One region of the uncultured Spongiibacter sp. genome, then DNA from elsewhere that is predicted to be linked to it. Evidence: predicted binding sites of a transcription regulator. Region 1 holds the regulator's gene; each other region holds the start of a gene.
The links. Region 1 encodes sigma-54, which starts transcription at its own class of promoters, with help from an activator protein. Its sites were predicted from a motif close to TGGCACANNNNTTGCNNT; they were not measured.
Positions count from the first base shown of each region.

Region 2: the regulator sigma-54 is predicted to act here: its motif matches at 2,410-2,427, upstream of glnL (nitrogen regulation protein NR(II)).
Region 3: the regulator sigma-54 is predicted to act here: its motif matches at 2,943-2,960, upstream of ABNS66_RS13420 (CmpA/NrtA family ABC transporter substrate-binding protein).
Region 4: the regulator sigma-54 is predicted to act here: its motif matches at 2,885-2,902, upstream of ABNS66_RS00585 (TorF family putative porin).

Region 1 covers NZ_CAXGPO010000025.1:18,406-22,962, forward strand. The annotation lists gene lptA (lipopolysaccharide transport periplasmic protein LptA) at 1-389, shown strand, start outside; gene lptB (LPS export ABC transporter ATP-binding protein) at 391-1,116, shown strand; gene ABNS66_RS11370 (RNA polymerase factor sigma-54) at 1,260-2,753, shown strand; gene raiA (ribosome-associated translation inhibitor RaiA) at 2,823-3,110, shown strand; gene ptsN (PTS IIA-like nitrogen regulatory protein PtsN) at 3,140-3,589, shown strand; gene rapZ (RNase adapter RapZ) at 3,592-4,449, shown strand; gene ABNS66_RS11390 (HPr family phosphocarrier protein) at 4,468-4,557, shown strand, end outside.
Region 2 covers NZ_CAXGPO010000005.1:79,974-84,530, reverse strand. The annotation lists gene glnA (glutamate--ammonia ligase) at 218-1,624, shown strand; gene ABNS66_RS04305 (DUF4124 domain-containing protein) at 1,742-2,242, shown strand; gene glnL (nitrogen regulation protein NR(II)) at 2,461-3,534, shown strand; gene ntrC (nitrogen regulation protein NR(I)) at 3,531-4,557, shown strand, end outside.
Region 3 covers NZ_CAXGPO010000036.1:10,290-14,846, reverse strand. The annotation lists gene ABNS66_RS13435 (glutamine--tRNA ligase/YqeY domain fusion protein) at 1-1,438, opposite strand, end outside; gene ABNS66_RS13430 (peptidylprolyl isomerase) at 1,589-2,083, shown strand; gene ABNS66_RS13425 (UDP-2,3-diacylglucosamine diphosphatase) at 2,087-2,809, shown strand; gene ABNS66_RS13420 (CmpA/NrtA family ABC transporter substrate-binding protein) at 3,009-4,307, shown strand; gene ABNS66_RS13415 (hypothetical protein) at 4,304-4,557, shown strand, end outside.
Region 4 covers NZ_CAXGPO010000001.1:117,429-121,985, forward strand. The annotation lists gene glnK (P-II family nitrogen regulator) at 1-243, opposite strand, end outside; gene ABNS66_RS00575 (ammonium transporter) at 389-1,648, opposite strand; gene glnK (P-II family nitrogen regulator) at 1,719-2,057, opposite strand; gene ABNS66_RS00585 (TorF family putative porin) at 2,119-2,808, opposite strand; gene ABNS66_RS00590 (accessory factor UbiK family protein) at 3,148-3,405, shown strand; gene ABNS66_RS00595 (YifB family Mg chelatase-like AAA ATPase) at 3,466-4,557, shown strand, end outside.

The DNA.
Region 1 (4,557 bases):
GCAGCCTGATTATTCGCGCAGACAAGCTGATTATTGTCGAGGCTGACAGAAAAGTAACCAAGGTTATTGCCCATGGCAGCCCCGCCCATTTTGAGCAACAACCCCGCGCCGGGGAAGGCGTCGTGGTCGCCAGTGCCCGACTCATAGAATACAGCCTAAATGCCGAGGAAATCCTGCTGCAAAAAGATGCCACCATCCGACATCAGGGCTCCAAGATCAGTGGCGATCGCATTGTATACAGCGGGCGCAAGCAAATGGTCATTGCCGATGGCGGCAGCCACAAACTCGATGGCAGGGTACAAATGACCCTACAGCCTCAGCAGGGCGTGAGTGATACCGATAGCCCTGCTCCAAGCACCACCCCCGACACCCCGGAGACTCCCCGCTAACATGCCCGTATTGAAAGCCAGCAACCTCGCTAAAGCCTACAAAGGCAGAGAGGTAATCAAAGACGTCTCCCTGAGTATTAACAGCGGTGAAATAGTCGGCTTGTTGGGTCCCAACGGGGCGGGAAAAACAACCTGTTTTTACATGATCGTCGGCATCGTCAACGCCGACCGCGGCCGCATTCAGCTCGACGACAAAGACCTGACACCGCTTTCCATCCAAGGTCGGGCCAAACACGGCGTCGGCTACCTCCCTCAGGAAGCATCCATATTTCGGAAGCTGAGCGTCGCTGACAACATCATGGCGATATTGGAGACCCGCAGCGACCTGAACCGCAAGCAACGCAAAGAAAAGCTCGATGCACTGCTACAAGAATTTCACATTGCCCATATTCGCCAATCGCCGGGTATGGCGCTCTCGGGCGGGGAACGGCGCAGAGTAGAAATTGCACGAGCACTGGCCACCGAGCCCAGTTTTATTCTGCTCGACGAGCCCTTTGCCGGGGTAGACCCCATATCGGTGAACGATATTCAGCAGATTATTCGCCACCTGCAGGCGCGCGGCATCGGCGTCCTAATTACCGACCACAACGTGCGAGAAACCCTCGATATCTGCGAAAAAGCCTACATAGTTGGCGAAGGTCGCATCGTTGCTGAGGGCAATGCCGAGGCCGTGCTCAACAACCAAATCGTGCGGGACATCTACCTCGGCGACACATTTACCCTTTGATCAAAAAATCGGCACAGCAATTGCTTTAAACGCCTATTGCAGCGGTGCGGCTGCGGGACTACACTGACCCTGAAGCATCGTCGTTTATGGCTACATAACGGCATTTAATCCCTCAGGTATGGTTGTAGTAGAAGTCATTGCCTATGAAACAATCGCTCCAGCTAAAAGTCGGTCAGCAGCTGACCATGACGCCCCAGCTGCAACAGGCGATTCGTTTATTACAGCTCTCCACCCTCGACCTTCAACAGGAAATTCAGTCGGCACTGGACTCCAACCCCCTGCTGGAAGTAGAGGAAGACAGCGACAGCCCGGAACCCCAGAGCAGCAACAGCCAGAGCGAAAGTAACGCCAATGAGGCTGACAGCAAAACGACCTCTGCTGAGGAGGCGCCCAGCAACGACGCTGACAGTGAATGGGCCGAGCGCAGCGACATCCCCGAAGATTTGCCGGTAGACAGCCAGTGGGAAGACGTCTACCAAAGCTCCGCACCTAGCTCCTCCACGGCCGGTAGCGCCGACGACGACTACAACAATGACTATCGCCACGGCAGCTCAGAGTCGCTCCAGGACCACCTGCGCTGGCAACTCAACCTCAGCCGGCTTTCAGAACTTGATCGCATCGTCGCTGATGCCATCATCGACGCGATCGATGAAAAAGGGCGGCTCACCGTCAGCCCCGAAGAGCTGGTGGACGCCTTCGACGACGACGATATCGAAATAGAAGAAGTGAATGCCGTCCTTCACCTCATCCAGCAGTTTGACCCCCCAGGTGTTGGCGGCCAGGACCTTCAAGAATGCTTGCTGATTCAACTTCGACAGCTCTCCCCAGACACCCCATACCTGACTGAAGCGCTGCAGATTGTCGAGCAGCATATGCCGCAGCTCGGCAACCGTGATTACAACCAAATCATGCGCCGCTGCCGGCTAAAAGAAGACCAACTGCGCGACACCCTGGCACTCATTCAAACGCTGAACCCCACTCCTGGTGACTGCGTGGGTAACGACGAAACGGAGTATGTGGTACCAGACGTATTCGTCAGCAAAAAAGAAGGCCGCTGGCTGGTTGAGTTAAACCCGGACATCGCCCCGAAAATACAAATTAACAGCCACTACGCATCGCTAGCCAAAGACAGCGGCACCAGCAGCGACAAAGACTATATTCGCGACAACCTCCAGGAAGCGCGCTGGTTCATTAAAAGTCTGCAGAGCCGCAACGAAACACTGATGAAAGTCGCCACCAAGATTGTTGAGTACCAGCGCGGATTCCTGGAGTACGGCGACGAAGCGATGAAACCGCTAGTGCTCCACGATATCGCCGATGCAGTGAGCATGCATGAATCGACGATCTCACGGGTTACCACGCAAAAATATATGCATACCCCGAGAGGCATCTACGAACTCAAATATTTTTTCTCCAGCCACGTCTCGACCGATACCGGAGGAGAATGCTCCTCCACGGCGATTCGTGCACTAATCAAAAAATTAATTGCCGCAGAAAATCCCAAAAAACCGCTAAGCGACAGCAAAATCACCCAACTGTTGGCCGAGCAAGGCATCAAAGTTGCCCGGCGAACCATTGCAAAGTACAGGGAATCACTAGTCATTCCGCCCTCTAACGAACGGAAAAGACTGGTCTAATAAGGCCCCAAAAGGCCCAAACAACGCGCCGGGAGGCGCCGGATGTTCTCAGCGATGAAGGAGCAAGATATGCAAATAACCGTCAGTGGTCACCATGTTGAAGTTACCCCGGCACTTCGCGATTACGTCAACAACAAACTCGCCAAGCTGCAACGGCACTTCGACAATATCACCAATACCGACGTTACCTTGTCAGTAGAAAAGCTGGTTCAAAAAGCTGAAGCCACCGTACATGTGGCTGGCGCCGATCTGTTCGCCACCTGTGAATCAGAGGATATGTACGCGGCCATCGACAGCCTCACCGACAAGCTCGATCGCCAGCTTATTAAACACAAGGAGAAAAACCTGGGCCACTAAAGGCCCGGGGATGTTCCGGAAACGTAAACATGACCCTTGATTCAATACTCAGCCCCGGACGTACCCACTGCGGTACGTCTGTGGGCAGCAAGAAACGCCTACTGGAACAAATTTCTATTTTTGTCAGTGAGGATAATGCGCAATTCAACGCCGACGAACTGTTCAACGAACTGCTCGCCCGCGAGCGACTCGGAAGCACAGGTATCGGGCACGGGGTTGCGATTCCCCACTGTCGCAGCCAGCAGTGCACCGAAATTACCGGCATGCTGCTTAAACTTGCCGAGCCTATCGACTTCGAAGCGATAGACGATCAACCCGTGGACTTAGTGTTTGCGTTGATCGTTCCTGCCGAAGCACACGACGAACACATTAAAGTGTTGGCAAGCTTGGCCAACGCCTTCAACGATGACGCTTTCCGCCAGCAGCTTCGCAGCGCAGACAGCGACAGCAGTCTTTATGAACGTGCGGTAGCGAGCTAGGCGTGAAGCTTATTATTCTCAGCGGCCGCTCAGGTTCGGGCAAAAGCACGGCGCTGCACCAGCTCGAAGACGAAGGTTTCTACGCCATCGACAACCTGCCGGTGTCACTGCTACCCGCACTCGTTACCGAACTCTCTCAAAGCACACTGAAAGTTCATCAGCAGGTTGCTGTCTGTATCGATGCGAGAAACTCACAAACGGAGCTCGCCCGCTTCCAAGAACTGTGCAAACAAGTTCGAAGCCTGGCCAGCTTGCGTATTCTTTTTTTGGATGCCAGCGACGACAAGCTCATTAAGCGTTTTAGCGAGACCCGTCGACGGCATCCACTGAGCACCGACTCCCAGCCGCTTAGCGACGCGATAAAGCAAGAGTCTGCGCTGTTGGAGCCCATTGTCGCCGAGGCATCGCTGACCATAGATAGCAGCGACATGACTGTGCATCAATTGCGCGCCACCATACGTGACCGCGTTCTCGGCGTCGACGCTAGCCGCATGGCACTACAACTAAAGTCCTTCGGCTTTAAGCGCGGCCTACCCATTGATGCCGACCAGGTCTACGATCTGCGCATGCTCCCCAACCCTCACTGGGACGAGGCACTGCGCAGCCTCAGCGGCCGCGACGAGGCCGTTCAGCACTTCCTCGATGCCCAGCCGCAAGTCCAACAGATGTATAGCGACATACTCACTTACCTGCTGCGCTGGCTGCCTGAGATAGAATCTGCCGGTCGCAGCTACTTCACCATCGCGATCGGTTGCACGGGTGGACAACATCGCTCAGTATACATGGCCGAAAAGCTGGCTAAGGCGCTTCGCGACACCTGTCCTGGCCTGCAAGTTCGCCACCGCGAACTTCAGCACTAACCTGGGCTGGACAAGGCGATGCAAGAAATCCAAATTCCTATCATCAATAAACTCGGCCTTCACGCCCGTGCTGCGTCCAAATTCGTAACCACCAGCACCGCATTTGCC
Region 2 (4,557 bases), on a different contig from region 1:
GGATTTTGAACAAAAAACCAGCACAAAAATATGGCACGCATATTGCTCTATAAATTTTGAACAGAAACAGCGGCGCTACGGCCCGCAGCGCATATGCGTGTTTACTTTCGGTTCTATGCAGATGTCGCTATGCGGCACGCGGCAATGAACCTATAATCGCCACTGCTTTCGGCCACGCCGAATCGACTACAAGACTCTATATTGGAGGATGTTAAGAATGTCAGAGAACACTCTGAAGTTAATCGCCGATAATGACGTGAAGTGGGCGGACCTGCGCTTCACCGACACTAAAGGTAAAGAACAACACGTCACCATGCCGGTGAGCGAAATCGACGCGGGCTTCTTCGAAGAAGGCAAAATGTTCGATGGCTCATCGATCTCAGGCTGGAAAGGCATTAACGAGTCAGACATGATCCTCATGCCAGACGACGAGGCCTCTGTTCTCGACCCCTTCACCGACGAGCCCACTATCATCATTCGCTGCGGCATCGTTGAGCCTTCTACTATGCAGGGCTACAACCGTGACCCACGCTCTATCGCTCAGCGCGCTGAAGACTACATGCGCTCTGCTGGCATCGCCGACAGCGCTCTGTTTGGCCCCGAGCCCGAATTCTTCGTGTTTGACGACGTGAAGTGGAAAGTGGCAATGGAAGGCGCGAGCTACGCGATTTCTTCTGACGAAGCCGCCTGGGTTTCTGGCAACAGCTTCGAAGAAGGCAACACCGGTCACCGTCCTGGCGTTAAAGGCGGTTACTTCCCCGTACCACCTGTCGACAGCCTGCACGACCTGCGCGCAGCAATGTGCAACGCAATGACCGACATGGGTCTGGAAGTTGAAGTACACCACCACGAAGTAGGTACTGCTGGTCAGTGTGAAATCGGTGTTGGCCCTAACTCTGCTGTGAAAAAAGCTGACGAAGTACAGGTACTTAAGTACTGCGTACACAACGTCGCTCACGCCTACGGCAAGACCGCTACTTTCATGCCCAAGCCTGTTGTCGGCGACAACGGTAGCGGCATGCACGTGCACATGTCACTGAGCAAAGACGGCCAAAACCTGTTTACTGGCGACGCTTACGGCGGCCTGTCTGAAACAGCTCTGTACTACATTGGCGGTATCATCAAGCACGCTCGCGCGATCAACGCCTTTGCTAACGCTTCTACTAACTCGTACAAGCGCCTGGTTCCCGGCTTTGAAGCACCGGTTATGCTGGCTTACTCAGCACGTAACCGCTCAGCGTCTATCCGTATTCCATTCATCACTAACCCGAAAGCACGCCGCGTAGAAGTTCGCTTCCCAGATCCCTCTGCGAACCCCTACCTGGCCTTCGCGGCCCTGCTGATGGCTGGCCTTGACGGTATCCAGAACAAGATCCACCCTGGCGATGCGGCAGACAAAGATCTGTACGACCTGCCTGCAGAAGAAGCGGCTGAAATCCCGACTGTTGCGTCTAGCCTGGAGCAAGCGCTGCAAGCACTGGATGCAGACCGCGCCTTCTTGACCGCTGGCGGCGTATTCGACGACGACATGATCGATGCTTACATCGAGCTGAAGTCTGAGGAAATCGAGCGCCTGAACATGACAACTCACCCCGTTGAGTTCGACATGTACTACAGCGTTTAATACGCCTTGTGCGAAAAAGCCCGCTTCGGCGGGCTTTTTTTTGCCTGTCTTTTTTTAAACCTTGCCGCGCCTATCAACTCGTCGCACACTACAGAAAAGTGATAGCGAGGGCTTTTTATGTATCGTCTGCTGAGCCTTATTTGCGTAGCGAGCGTACTCTGCAGCCCACTGCATGCAGAAATCTATCGTCATACCGACGAACAGGGTCGCACCGTTTACAGTGACTCTCCCCGCGACGGCGGCAGCCCGGTCGATCTACCCCCGGTAAACACCACGCCGGCTGTGTCGCCGCCACCACCGGCCAAGCTGGACCGCCATGCCACCCCCGTACCGGCCTCAATCAAGGTACAAATAATCCAGCCGCGCGACGGCCAGGTATTCCCCAATGGCCGCATTCCCACCGCCGTTAATGTAAAGCTCCAGCGCCCCCTGCGCGGCGACGAAAGCCTGCGCATCGCCGTCAATGGCAAAACCCTTAGCCGGGGAAGCGCCACCTCTGCACGCATTGAGCGCCTGAGCCGCGGCCGGCACCAAATCAGCGCAGAAGTCCTCGGCCCAAACGGGGAAAAGCTGAGTCGAGACACTGTTTCAGTCGTGGCCCACTGGCCAAACAACTGACCCTCCAGCAAAGCTATACACAAAGCACCAAATTGGTGCACACTAAGACAATAGCGGCGGTCGCGCGCGCCATCGCGGGGCCAGCCTCAGCGGCGCAGCACCGCGCCACGCCATATACAACGCCCAATTAGCGCCCACTCAATAACAACGCCCCCATTCCGGGGCACTGGCCTAATTATTGCTTTGCAATGAACCATAATGAAGACAGTGGCGAGCCCATGCCCCCAGCGAATTTGCACCACCACATACTCGACAACCTGAAAACGGCGATCCTACTGGTCGAGCCCAACCTCACCGTGAGTTATATCAACCCGGCGGCAGAGTCGCTGCTGGCGGTGTCTGACCAGCGCATCCACGGCGAGGCCATCACCCACCTTTTTCACGAAGACGAAGACACCGTTGTGAAACTGCTGGACGCCATCAACAACCGCGAGGCATTCACTAAACGGGAAACAGTATTAACCCTGCGCTCCGGCGACGAAATCACGGTGGACTATGCAGTAACGCCGATCGTGGAACACCCGCGAACGTCTCTTATCATCGAGCTGCAGCCGCTGGATCGACTGCTTCGCATCAGTCGCGAAGAAGGCCTGCTATCTTCCCAGCAAAACAGCAAAGCGCTGCTGCGCGGCATTGCCCACGAAGTGAAAAATCCGCTCGGCGGCTTGCGCGGTGCGGCGCAGCTGCTGGCACGCGAACTCGACGACCCGCGCCTGCACGATTACACCAACATCATTATCGAAGAGGCCGACCGCCTGCGAAACCTGGTCGACAATATGCTGGGGCCCAATAAGATGCCCAACCAGCTGCCCACCAATATCCATGAAGTGCTGGAGCGCGTGCGCCAGCTAGTGGAGGTTGAGGGAGGCGAGGAGTTAAGCATCATCCGCGATTACGACCCCAGCATCCCCGACATCATCGGCGATCGCGAGCAATTAATTCAGGCGGTACTCAACATCGTCCGCAACGCGCTTCAGGCGCTGAAACAATCCCCTCCTGAAGACGGCGCACAAATTACCCTGCGCAGCAGAACGCTGCGCCAATTTACCATTGGCTCTCACCGCCACCGACTGGTGTGCCGCGTGGACATTATCGATAACGGCCCGGGCATACCCGAAGACCTGGCACCGTCGATATTCCTGCCAATGATCAGCGGCCGCGCCGACGGCTCTGGGCTTGGACTGTCGATCTCACAGTCCATTCTCAACCATCACCAAGGCCTTATTGAATGCCACAGCGAACCCGGTCGCACGGAGTTTTCGCTGTTTATACCCGTGGAGCAAAACCGATGAGCTATAGCAACACCGTATGGATTGCCGACGACGACAAATCGATTCGCTGGGTACTCGAAAAAGCCCTCAACCAGGCCGGCATTGAAACCCGCAGCTTCGAAAATGGCGATGCCCTGCTTGCTCAGCTGGAGTCGGGGGTGCCCGACGCGGTTATCAGCGATATCCGCATGCCGGGTATCGATGGCTTAAAACTGCTGTCGCGCATCAGCGACATCCACCCCGATTTGCCGGTGATTATTACCACCGCCCACTCAGATTTGGATAGCGCCGTTGCCTCCTATCAAGGAGGCGCCTTTGAATACCTGCCCAAACCCTTCGACGTCGACGAGGTATTGGCAACAACCCAGCGCGCCCTGCAACACGCCAATAAGAACCGCCCGGTACTGCCCGAGGAAGTGCCGCTGGAGAGCACCGAAATTATCGGCGAAGCACCCGCGATGCAGGAGGTGTTTCGCGCCATTGGCCGCTTGTCCCAGTCCAATATCACGGTACTGATTAACGGCGAATCCGGTACCGGTAAAGAGCTTGTCGCTCAGGCCCTCCACCGCCACAGCCCGAGGGCCAGCAAACCTTTTATCGCGCTGAATATGGCTGCGATCCCCAAGGACCTGATGGAATCGGAACTCTTTGGCCACGAAAAAGGGGCCTTCACCGGTGCCACTGCCCAGCGTCGCGGACGCTTTGAGCAGGCCGATGGCGGTACGCTTTTTCTGGACGAAATAGGCGATATGCCCGCCGAAACCCAAACCCGCCTGTTGCGGGTACTCGCCGACAGTGAGTTCTACCGCGTGGGGGGGCATACCCCGGTGAAAGTCGATGTTCGCATTATCGCGGCCACCCACCAAAATCTTGAAAAGCTGGTGCAAGACAACAGCTTCCGCGAGGATTTATTTCATCGCCTAAACGTTATCCGCATCCACCTCCCCAAACTCGCCGAGCGCCGGGAAGACATTCCCAAGCTGATGCAGCACTTCTTTACCATCGCTGGCAATGAACTCAATGTGGAGCCCAAGCGCCTGCTGC
Region 3 (4,557 bases), on a different contig from region 1:
TAAAGAGCCGGTCATAAATGCGAACCGTCGCCCGGCGGCCTTCACTGGCAGAAACCCAGTGAATCACCCCCTTGGGCTTTACGCCATCGCTGGGATCTGCACCCAGAGTATCGGGGTCATAGCTGCAGTGAACCTCAACAATATTGCCCTGCGCATCTTTGACCACCTGCTCAGCGAGCAGCACATAGGCATTGCGCAACCGCACTTTTTTACCCAGCACCAGCCGTTTGAACTTCTTGTTCGCCTCTTCACGGAAATCATCACGCTCGATATAAACCTCGCGTGTAAACGGTAGCTGGCGCTCACCCAGGTCATCGCGATTGGGGTGGCCCGGTGCATCAAGCTGTTCCACCTGGCCCTGCGGGTAATTGTGAATAACCAGCTTAAGCGGATCCATCACGCACATTGCGCGCGGCGCATTTTTATCGAGGTCATCGCGGATCGCGTGCTCAAGCATCGCCATGTCGACAATCCCCTCACTGCGAGCCACACCCACCATCTCGCAAAAATGGCGCAGCGCTGCAGGCGTAAAGCCACGGCGACGCATCCCGGCAATAGTCGGCATGCGCGGGTCATCCCAGCCAGCGACAATCTTCTCGTCAACCAGAGCTTTCAATTTGCGCTTGCTGGTAACGGTGTAATTGATATTCAGACGCGCAAATTCATACTGCTTGGGCTCGGCTGGCACCGGCAGATTTTCTATAAACCATTCGTACAGCGGGCGATGATCTTCAAACTCCAAGGTGCAGATCGAGTGCGTAATCCCCTCAATGGCATCGGACTGACCGTGAGTGAAGTCGTAGGTGGGATAAATACACCACTTATCACCCGTTTGGTGATGGGTCTGCTTGCGTATGCGGTAAATAATCGGGTCGCGCAAATTGATATTCGGCGCTGACATATCGATTTTGGCGCGCAGCACTTTCGCACCCTCTTCGTATTCACCGTTGCGCATCGCCTCAAACTCAGCGAGGTTCTCTTCAGGACTGCGCTCGCGAAAGGGGCTGTTTCGGCCCGGCTCAGTTAACGTGCCGCGATACTCTCGCGCCTGCTCTGCGCTAAGTTCGCACACGTATGCCTTACCGGCGTTGATCAACGCCACCGCGTAGTCATAGAGCGTGTCAAAATAATCAGAGGCATAGCGCACCGGGCCGGCCCACTGATAGCCCAACCACTGAATATCTTCCTGAATAGCATCGATATAGGCCTGCTCTTCCTTGGCAGGGTTGGTGTCGTCGAAACGCAAATGGCACTGGCCGCCAAAATGCTCAGCCAGACCAAAGTTCAGGCAAATCGACTTGGCGTGACCAATATGTAAAAAGCCATTGGGCTCCGGAGGAAATCGGGTGACCAGTGAACCACTCAGGCGGCCTTCCTCGATATCCTTGCGGATGATGCCGCGCAAAAAGTTATTACCAGTGACGTCTTGTTCACTCATTGAATCGCAAATCTCTTGGTTTATTGCGCCAGTGACAGGCGCACGATGCATAAAGGTTGTCGACGGCAAACGTAGGCCCGGTTTCGCCGCCAATGCAAAAACCGTATTATAGCGGCTTTAATTTCGGCTTATAAGCGAGAATCAACGCAAATGGTTATCTTTAAAACAAATTTTGGTGACATCAAGATCGAACTCGACTTCGAAAACGCGCCCAAGACCGCAGAAAATTTTAAGCAGTACGTTGAGGAAGGCTTTTACGACGGCACCATCTTCCACCGCGTTATCGACGGTTTTATGATTCAAGGCGGCGGTTTCGAGCCCGGCATGAAGCAAAAAGCAACCCGCGAGCCCATAGAAAACGAGGCAGACAACGGCCTCAAAAACACCGTCGGCACCCTGGCAATGGCACGCACCATGGATCCGCACTCTGCCAGCGCTCAATTCTTTATCAATGTGAAAGACAACGACTTCCTGAACCACAGCGGCAAAAACATGCAGGGCTGGGGCTACGCGGTATTTGGCAAAGTCAGCGAAGGTATGGACGTGGTTGAAAAAATTAAAGCGGTACGCACTACCAGCGCCGCGGGTCATCAAGACGTTCCCGCTGAAGATGTGATCATCGAAAAAGCGGAGTGGCAAGGCTAGGCTATGCGCAGTCTGTTTATTTCAGACTTGCACCTAGACGAGCAGCGCCCGGATATCACCCGGGCGTTCTGCCAGTTTTTGCAAGACGACGCCTCCCAGGCGAACGCACTCTACATTCTTGGCGACTTCTTTGAGAGCTGGCTGGGCGACGATGACAGTAGCCCCCTTATTGAACAGATCAAAATCGCCCTCCTAGAACTCGGCAATACCGGCTGCCAAGTGTATTTTATGCACGGCAATCGCGACTTCTTAGTCGGTGATGCATTTTGCCAAGCGGTCTCGGCAACACGCCTCGACGATCCCTGCGTGATCGATTTACTCGGCGAACCCACGCTGTTGATGCATGGCGATAGCCTATGCACTGGCGACGCCGAATATATGCAGTTTCGGGCAATGGCTCGCTCTCCAGAGTGGCAGGCACAGGTGTTAAGCAAAAGCCTTAGCGAGCGTCGCACCCTCGCCAAACAGCTGCGCGCCGCCAGCAATGAAGCCAATAGCAACAAAGCCGAAGATATCATGGACGTCACGCCCTCAGAGGTAGAACGCATCATGACCCAGCATCGTTGCCAGCGACTGATTCACGGGCACACTCATCGTCCCGCGCGACATGCTTTCACCCTTAACAACAAGCCAGCGGAACGCATCGTACTCGGCGACTGGCACCGCCAAGGCTGGGTGCTCGATTGCCGGGATAGCGAGATCGTACTCCGCGCCTTCGATACGTAAATTACGCACCACTTTTGGGCGTTTGCGAGAGGCCGCCCCAAACTCGCGCACTTTCTTTTTCACCGGGACGGTATGGCATGCCCGTCATTAGCGCCCACACTGCACAACGCACCCCGAAAGTCCCCAAGAATACTGGCATAAGTATTGCTGAGTTACCCCGTAAATAACGACCAATACGGTAACATCAGGAACTCTTGGCATGCCCCACCCCACAACGGCAACACCGCCAGAAAAGCCGCGCCTGCGGCTGGGCTTCATCCCTCTCACGGATTGCGCACCCTTGGTCATTGCCTTTGAGAAAGGCTACTTCGCAGCAGAAGGCCTTGACGTTGAGCTTTGCCGGGAAACCTCATGGGCCGCCATTCGCGACAAAGTAGGCTTGGGAATTCTGGATGGGGCGCAGATGCTCGCCTCCATGCCACTGGCCAGCCGACTCGGCATTGGCGGTCCACGTTTCGATTTTGTCAGCGGTATGGTTCTGGATCTCAACGGCAATGCCATTACGCTCAGCAATGACCTGTTCCAACACCTGGCCGCTATTGACCCCCATTCCGCTCGCTGCCCCAGCGCCGCCGCAGAGGCGCTAAAGCAGCACCTTCAAGTGCGCGAGGCATCAGCCGCGCCCTTGCGCCTGGGCATCGTTTACCCCTGCTCAACCCAGAGTTTTGAGCTGCGTTATTGGCTGGCGAGCGCTGGCATCGACCCCGAGCGCGATGTCGAGCTGGTCGTGGTACCACCACCGAAGATGGTTACCGCGTTGAGCGAGGGTAATATCGACGGCTTTTGTGTTGGCGAACCGTGGAATACGCTGGCCGTTCAACAACGACTCGGGCATGTCGTGGCGACCAAATACCAATTGTGGAACAACAGCCCGGAGAAAGTCTTCGCTGTCACCGAGCAATGGAGCCACCATCACCCCAACAGCCACCGAGCAGTGCTTCGTGCACTGCTTCGGGCCTGCCAATGGCTGGATAAAAAAGAGAACCGTCGTCGCGCCGCCAAGATCATTAGTCAAGCTGCCTATATCGCGCTACCCGAGGACACTGTTGCGCTATCACTCCGCGGCTTCTCTCAGCGCCATCACGGGGAAGCCCCGGAAGAGGTGGCCGACTTCCATGTTTTCCACCGCTACTGCGCCAACTTTCCCTGGCTGAGCCACATCGATTGGTACATCTCACAAATGTACCGCTGGCAACTGTTAAAAACGCCCATCAAGCTCGACGACACGGCAAGGGCCATTTTCAAACCCGACTTATATCGCCAGGTCGCCGCCTCCCTGGGAATCGACAGCCCCCAGATCGACCGCAAAACGGAGGGCAATCTGCCTCACAAAATGCTGTTTTCAGACTCCCAGCAGCTGGGACCCAACCAGTTTATAGATGGAAAAATCATTGGGGTTGGCGGGACCTTAAAGTATCTCGAAGCGCTGCCGCTACCAGAGCCCGAGTTGTCGGCACTGCGGCTTATGAACCCCCAACAAGCATCGGCACGCGGATGAGAGCACTACTTATCGACCTAGCATCTGAGGACGCCAAGCACTTGGCAACAGCACTCGCTCGCGCCGGCATCGAATGCAGAAGCACGGAAAAGGACAGCGACCTGTACGATGAGCTGGAGCGCTGGCCACCGGAGCTCATTTTCGTCCGTACTGGCTCGCCACGGCGCGATGTGCTGGAACATGTCGCCCATACCCGACGCGACAGCCCCCAAACCATTATCAGTCTCTTCGGCAGAGCATCTGAGGGGAT
Region 4 (4,557 bases), on a different contig from region 1:
GGCCGCTTTAGTAACGGTATCGATGACCTTCTCCAGCAGGTCATCTGCCACCGCGATTTCCAGCTTCACTTTCGGCAGAAAATCAACAACATATTCCGCGCCGCGGTATAGCTCAGTGTGCCCTTTCTGGCGTCCGAAGCCTTTTACCTCGGTAACCGTAACCCCTTGAACACCAATTTCAGACAAGGCCGCACGCACGTCATCCAGCTTAAACGGCTTAATTACTGCACTTACCAGTTTCATCTCGAAACTATCTCCCAAATGTCGACTTTGCGCTAACTTAGCCTAGGCCCAGTACCCTTGGCAAGCATAGCGCCATTGCTGCAGCCTATCCCTACAACGGCAAAAGGGCGCCGCAAGGGCGCCCTGATCAAAAGGAGGCGTTGACTTAGCTCTTCACAAACTCGGGGTATGCTTCCATACCGCAGTCTGCCAAGTCCATGCCTTCGTATTCTTCCTCTTCGGTAACACGGATACCCATGACCATTTTCAGTACCAGCCACACTACCAGGCTTGCACCAAATACCCAGCCAAAGATGGTTGCAGCGCCGATCAGCTGACCGCTGAAGCTCGCACCGTCATTGGTAACTGGCACCAGCAGCAGACCCAGAAGACCCACAACACCGTGAACAGAGATGGCACCAACGGGGTCGTCGATTTTCAGCTTATCCAGAGCCAGGATGCTGAATACCACCAGTACACCACCCGCAGCACCGAACAAGGTCGCTTGCAAGGCAGTAGGTGTAGAAGGTTCAGCAGTAATCGCTACCAGACCAGCAAGCGCACCGTTCAGCAGCATAGTCAGGTCAGCTTTGCCGAATAAGATGCGGGCTACCGCCAGGGCTGCTACGGCACCACCGGCTGCTGCCGCGTTGGTGTTCAAAAAGACCATGGCAACAGAGTGTGCGTTAGCAGCATCGCCGAGTTTCAGTACTGAGCCACCGTTGAAGCCGAACCAACCCATCCACAGGATGAAGGTACCCAAGGTCGCCAGTGGCAGGTTTGCACCAGGGATCGCGTTAACCTGACCGTTTGCACCGTATTTGCCCTTACGAGCACCAAGCAGCAACACGCCAGCCAGCGCCGCAGCGGCACCTGCCATGTGTACAATGCCCGAGCCAGCAAAGTCAGAGAAGCCAAGGTCGCCAAGGTTATACAAACCGAATACGTCGTTGCCACCCCAGGTCCAAGACCCTTCCAGCGGATAGATCACACCCGTCATCACAACCGCGAAGGCCAGGAATGCCCAAAGCTTCATGCGCTCAGCCACTGCACCGGATACGATCGACATTGCGGTTGCAACGAAGACTACTTGGAAGAAGAAGTCGGAAGCGCCAGAGTATACTGAACCGCCGTCAAAGCCGGCTTCTGCCGAGTCTGCCAACACGCCTTCAAGGTCGAAGTCGCCAATGCCACTTAACAAGATGTCACCGCCGTACATGATCGCGTAACCGCACACCAAGTACATGATGCAGCTGATCGCAAACAACGCGACGTTTTTAGTCAGGATTTCTGTGGTGTTTTTGCTGCGAACCAAGCCCGCTTCTAGCATGGCAAAGCCTGCAGCCATCCACATTACAAGTGCGCCACAGACAAGAAAGTAAAACGTGTCCATTGCGTACTGAAGTTCAAAAATTTGATTTTCCACTGGGATTCCTCCGGAAAAATTTGGGGGCCTACTGCTTTACCACCACCGTGTGGCGGGTAGCCCGCTACTCTTAGATCGCGTCTTCGCCAGCTTCGCCGGTACGAATACGGATCACCTGCTCAAGGGCAGAGACAAAGATTTTGCCGTCACCAATCTTGCCGGTATTGGCAGACTTGCTGATAGCTTCGAGCGTAGCCTCGACATCGCCATCGGCGACCGCTACCTCAATTTTCACTTTCGGCAGAAAGTCCACAACGTATTCCGCGCCGCGGTACAGTTCTGTATGACCTTTCTGTCGCCCGAAACCCTTCACCTCGGTCACGGTGATGCCTTGCACACCGATATCTGACAGGGACTCGCGAACGTCGTCGAGTTTGAAAGGCTTAATAATCGCTGTAATTAATTTCATGTTGTTCTCCTGCTAATAGCCTTGAGGGCAGGCGGGCACTGGAGTACCCGCCGCGATCTAATTACAGGCTTTTTGAGATAGAGAAGACGAAACGGTCGTCTGCAGCGCCGTCAGCCGCCGCGTCGTTGTCAACGTCAGTGCCGTAGTAGGCCAAAGTCAGCGTTACATCAGCAACGTCGTAGTTGGCACCGATCATGTAATCGATGTAGCTATCGTCGTCATCTACCAGGCCGTCTTCGTCTGTGGTAGTTTGACCCACGTGGAAGTCAAGACTCACGTTCTCCGCCACACTCATGCTGTAGTCGAGGTTAATTACCGTTGCGTCACCGTTGCCATCACCAAAGTAATCAGGTGAATACACCAGGCCGAAGCTGAAGTCTGACACCGATACCGACGCAATATATTCTTGGTAATTCAGTGCCGCCTCATCACCGGGGTACATAAAGTGAACAACACCCAGGTCCAGGCCAACACCTTCAGCAACGTCGAAGGCATAACCGCCGTAGAAATCCATCTCGGTAGTTACTTCGCTGCCGAAATCGACGTTAGACGCCCAAGTACCAACGTAAAAGCCGTTGCCAAAGTCGACGTCAAAGCCGCCTTGGATGGCGCCTTTTTCACTAGTTTGTGAGTAGCCACGGAACACATAGTCCGTTGCCATTGTCACGTTACCGCTAATTTCCGCAGCTGAAGCCGCGAAAGGGGCTGCTGTTACAACTGCTACACCAAGCATTTTTTTCCAAGTGTTCATGTTCTAGTCTCCGATAGTCTTCTCTCGTTGAACGTATGCGGTTAAGGGAAGGCCCTGAACATCACATGCCTAGCTATATGCATGGGGCGTGCCAGGTTTTAAAGCGCCCAAAATCAGGGCTTTCCCGCCACAAAACACCCCATCACGCCCCTTTCCGCACTATTTCAGATCACAAAACAACAACACACCTGAGTTAAGCACCATATCGGTGCAATTTCACATTACTCTCGTTTGCCGCCCCTAAACAGCGCAAACACCACCGGGAACAAAAACTGTGCACGCTCTGCGACGCCGTGCAAAAGTGCGATAAACTGTCGCCAGCAACGAGAGAGTATCGCCATGGCAAAACCCGACTTTATTTCCCAACTTGCTGAACAGGCCGGGCGCCTGATCAGCCAAGGCCCGGATATTCAGCAAGACATCGAAGCCAAACTGCAGGCACTACTACAAAGCGCCTTCAGCAAGATGAATGTGGTATCGAGAGACGAATTCGATGCGCAAACCGCGGTACTCAATCGCACCCGCGCTCGTCTGGAAGCCGCCGAGCGACAGCTGGCCGAGATTACTGCCAGTTTGGAAAGTGCCGAGAATAAATAAACCGTCTTGCGCGCAGCAGGACGGCTGCTCGCAATTGCAAAAATACTCAGGGATTGAGTTATGCCACTGGCCACTGTACACAGCCGTGCGCGCCTCGGGGTAGATGCCCCGCTCGTCACCATTGAGGTGCACCTTTCCGCCGGGCTTCCGGCCTTTAATATTGTCGGGCTGCCGGAAGCAACCGTACGCGAAGCCAAAGACCGCGTGCGCTCGGCGCTGATCAACTCTCACTTTACCTTTCCCGTCAGCCGCATCACCGTCAACTTAGCGCCAGCAGACCTGCCCAAAGAGGGCGGCCGCTTTGACCTGCCTATCGCCATAGGCATCCTCGTTGCCAGCGGCCAATTACAACAACGCGAGACCGAGTCCTATGAGTTCATCGGTGAGCTGGGGCTAAGCGGCGAGCTGAGAACGGTCAATGCCGCCCTGCCCACCGCCCTGGCAACCGCAGACGCATCCAGGCAATTGGTCTTGCCCGCCGGCAGCGCCTCACTGGCAGAGCTGCTCCCCCCGGATACATTGCAGGAGGCCACAGACCTGCTTGGCGTGGTGGCTTTTCTAAAGGGCCAGCAGAGTTTGGGGCCGCCGACAGACGCCGCCGATACACAGCCCGCTGCGTATCCGGACATGCGCGATGTACGCGGCCAATTGTTGGCAAAGCGTGGACTGGAGATCGCTGCAGCGGGATTTCACAGCCTGCTATTTAGCGGCCCTCCCGGTACGGGCAAAACGCTGTTAGCAAGCCGGCTGCCCGGTATCCTCCCGCCCCCAACAGAGCAGGAGTGTCGCGAAATCGCCATTGTCCAGTCGATCGTTGGCCAACCACTGCAGCTTCAGCGCCCATTTCGCAACCCACATCACACCGCCTCGGCCGCTGCGCTTGTCGGCGGCGGTAGTAGCCCGCGCCCCGGCGAAATCAGCCTTGCTCATCGCGGCGTGCTTTTCCTCGATGAATTGCCCGAGTACCCACGCAAAGTGCTGGAAGTACTGCGCGAGCCCATAGAATCGGGCGAGGTGGTCATCTCCAGAGCGCGCCATCAACTCCGATTCCCGGCTCGATTCGCTTTGGTAGCGGCAATGAATCCTTGCCCCTGCGGCTTTGACGGCGATCCCCAAAAAGCTTGTCGTTGCACCCCCGACCAAATACTGCGC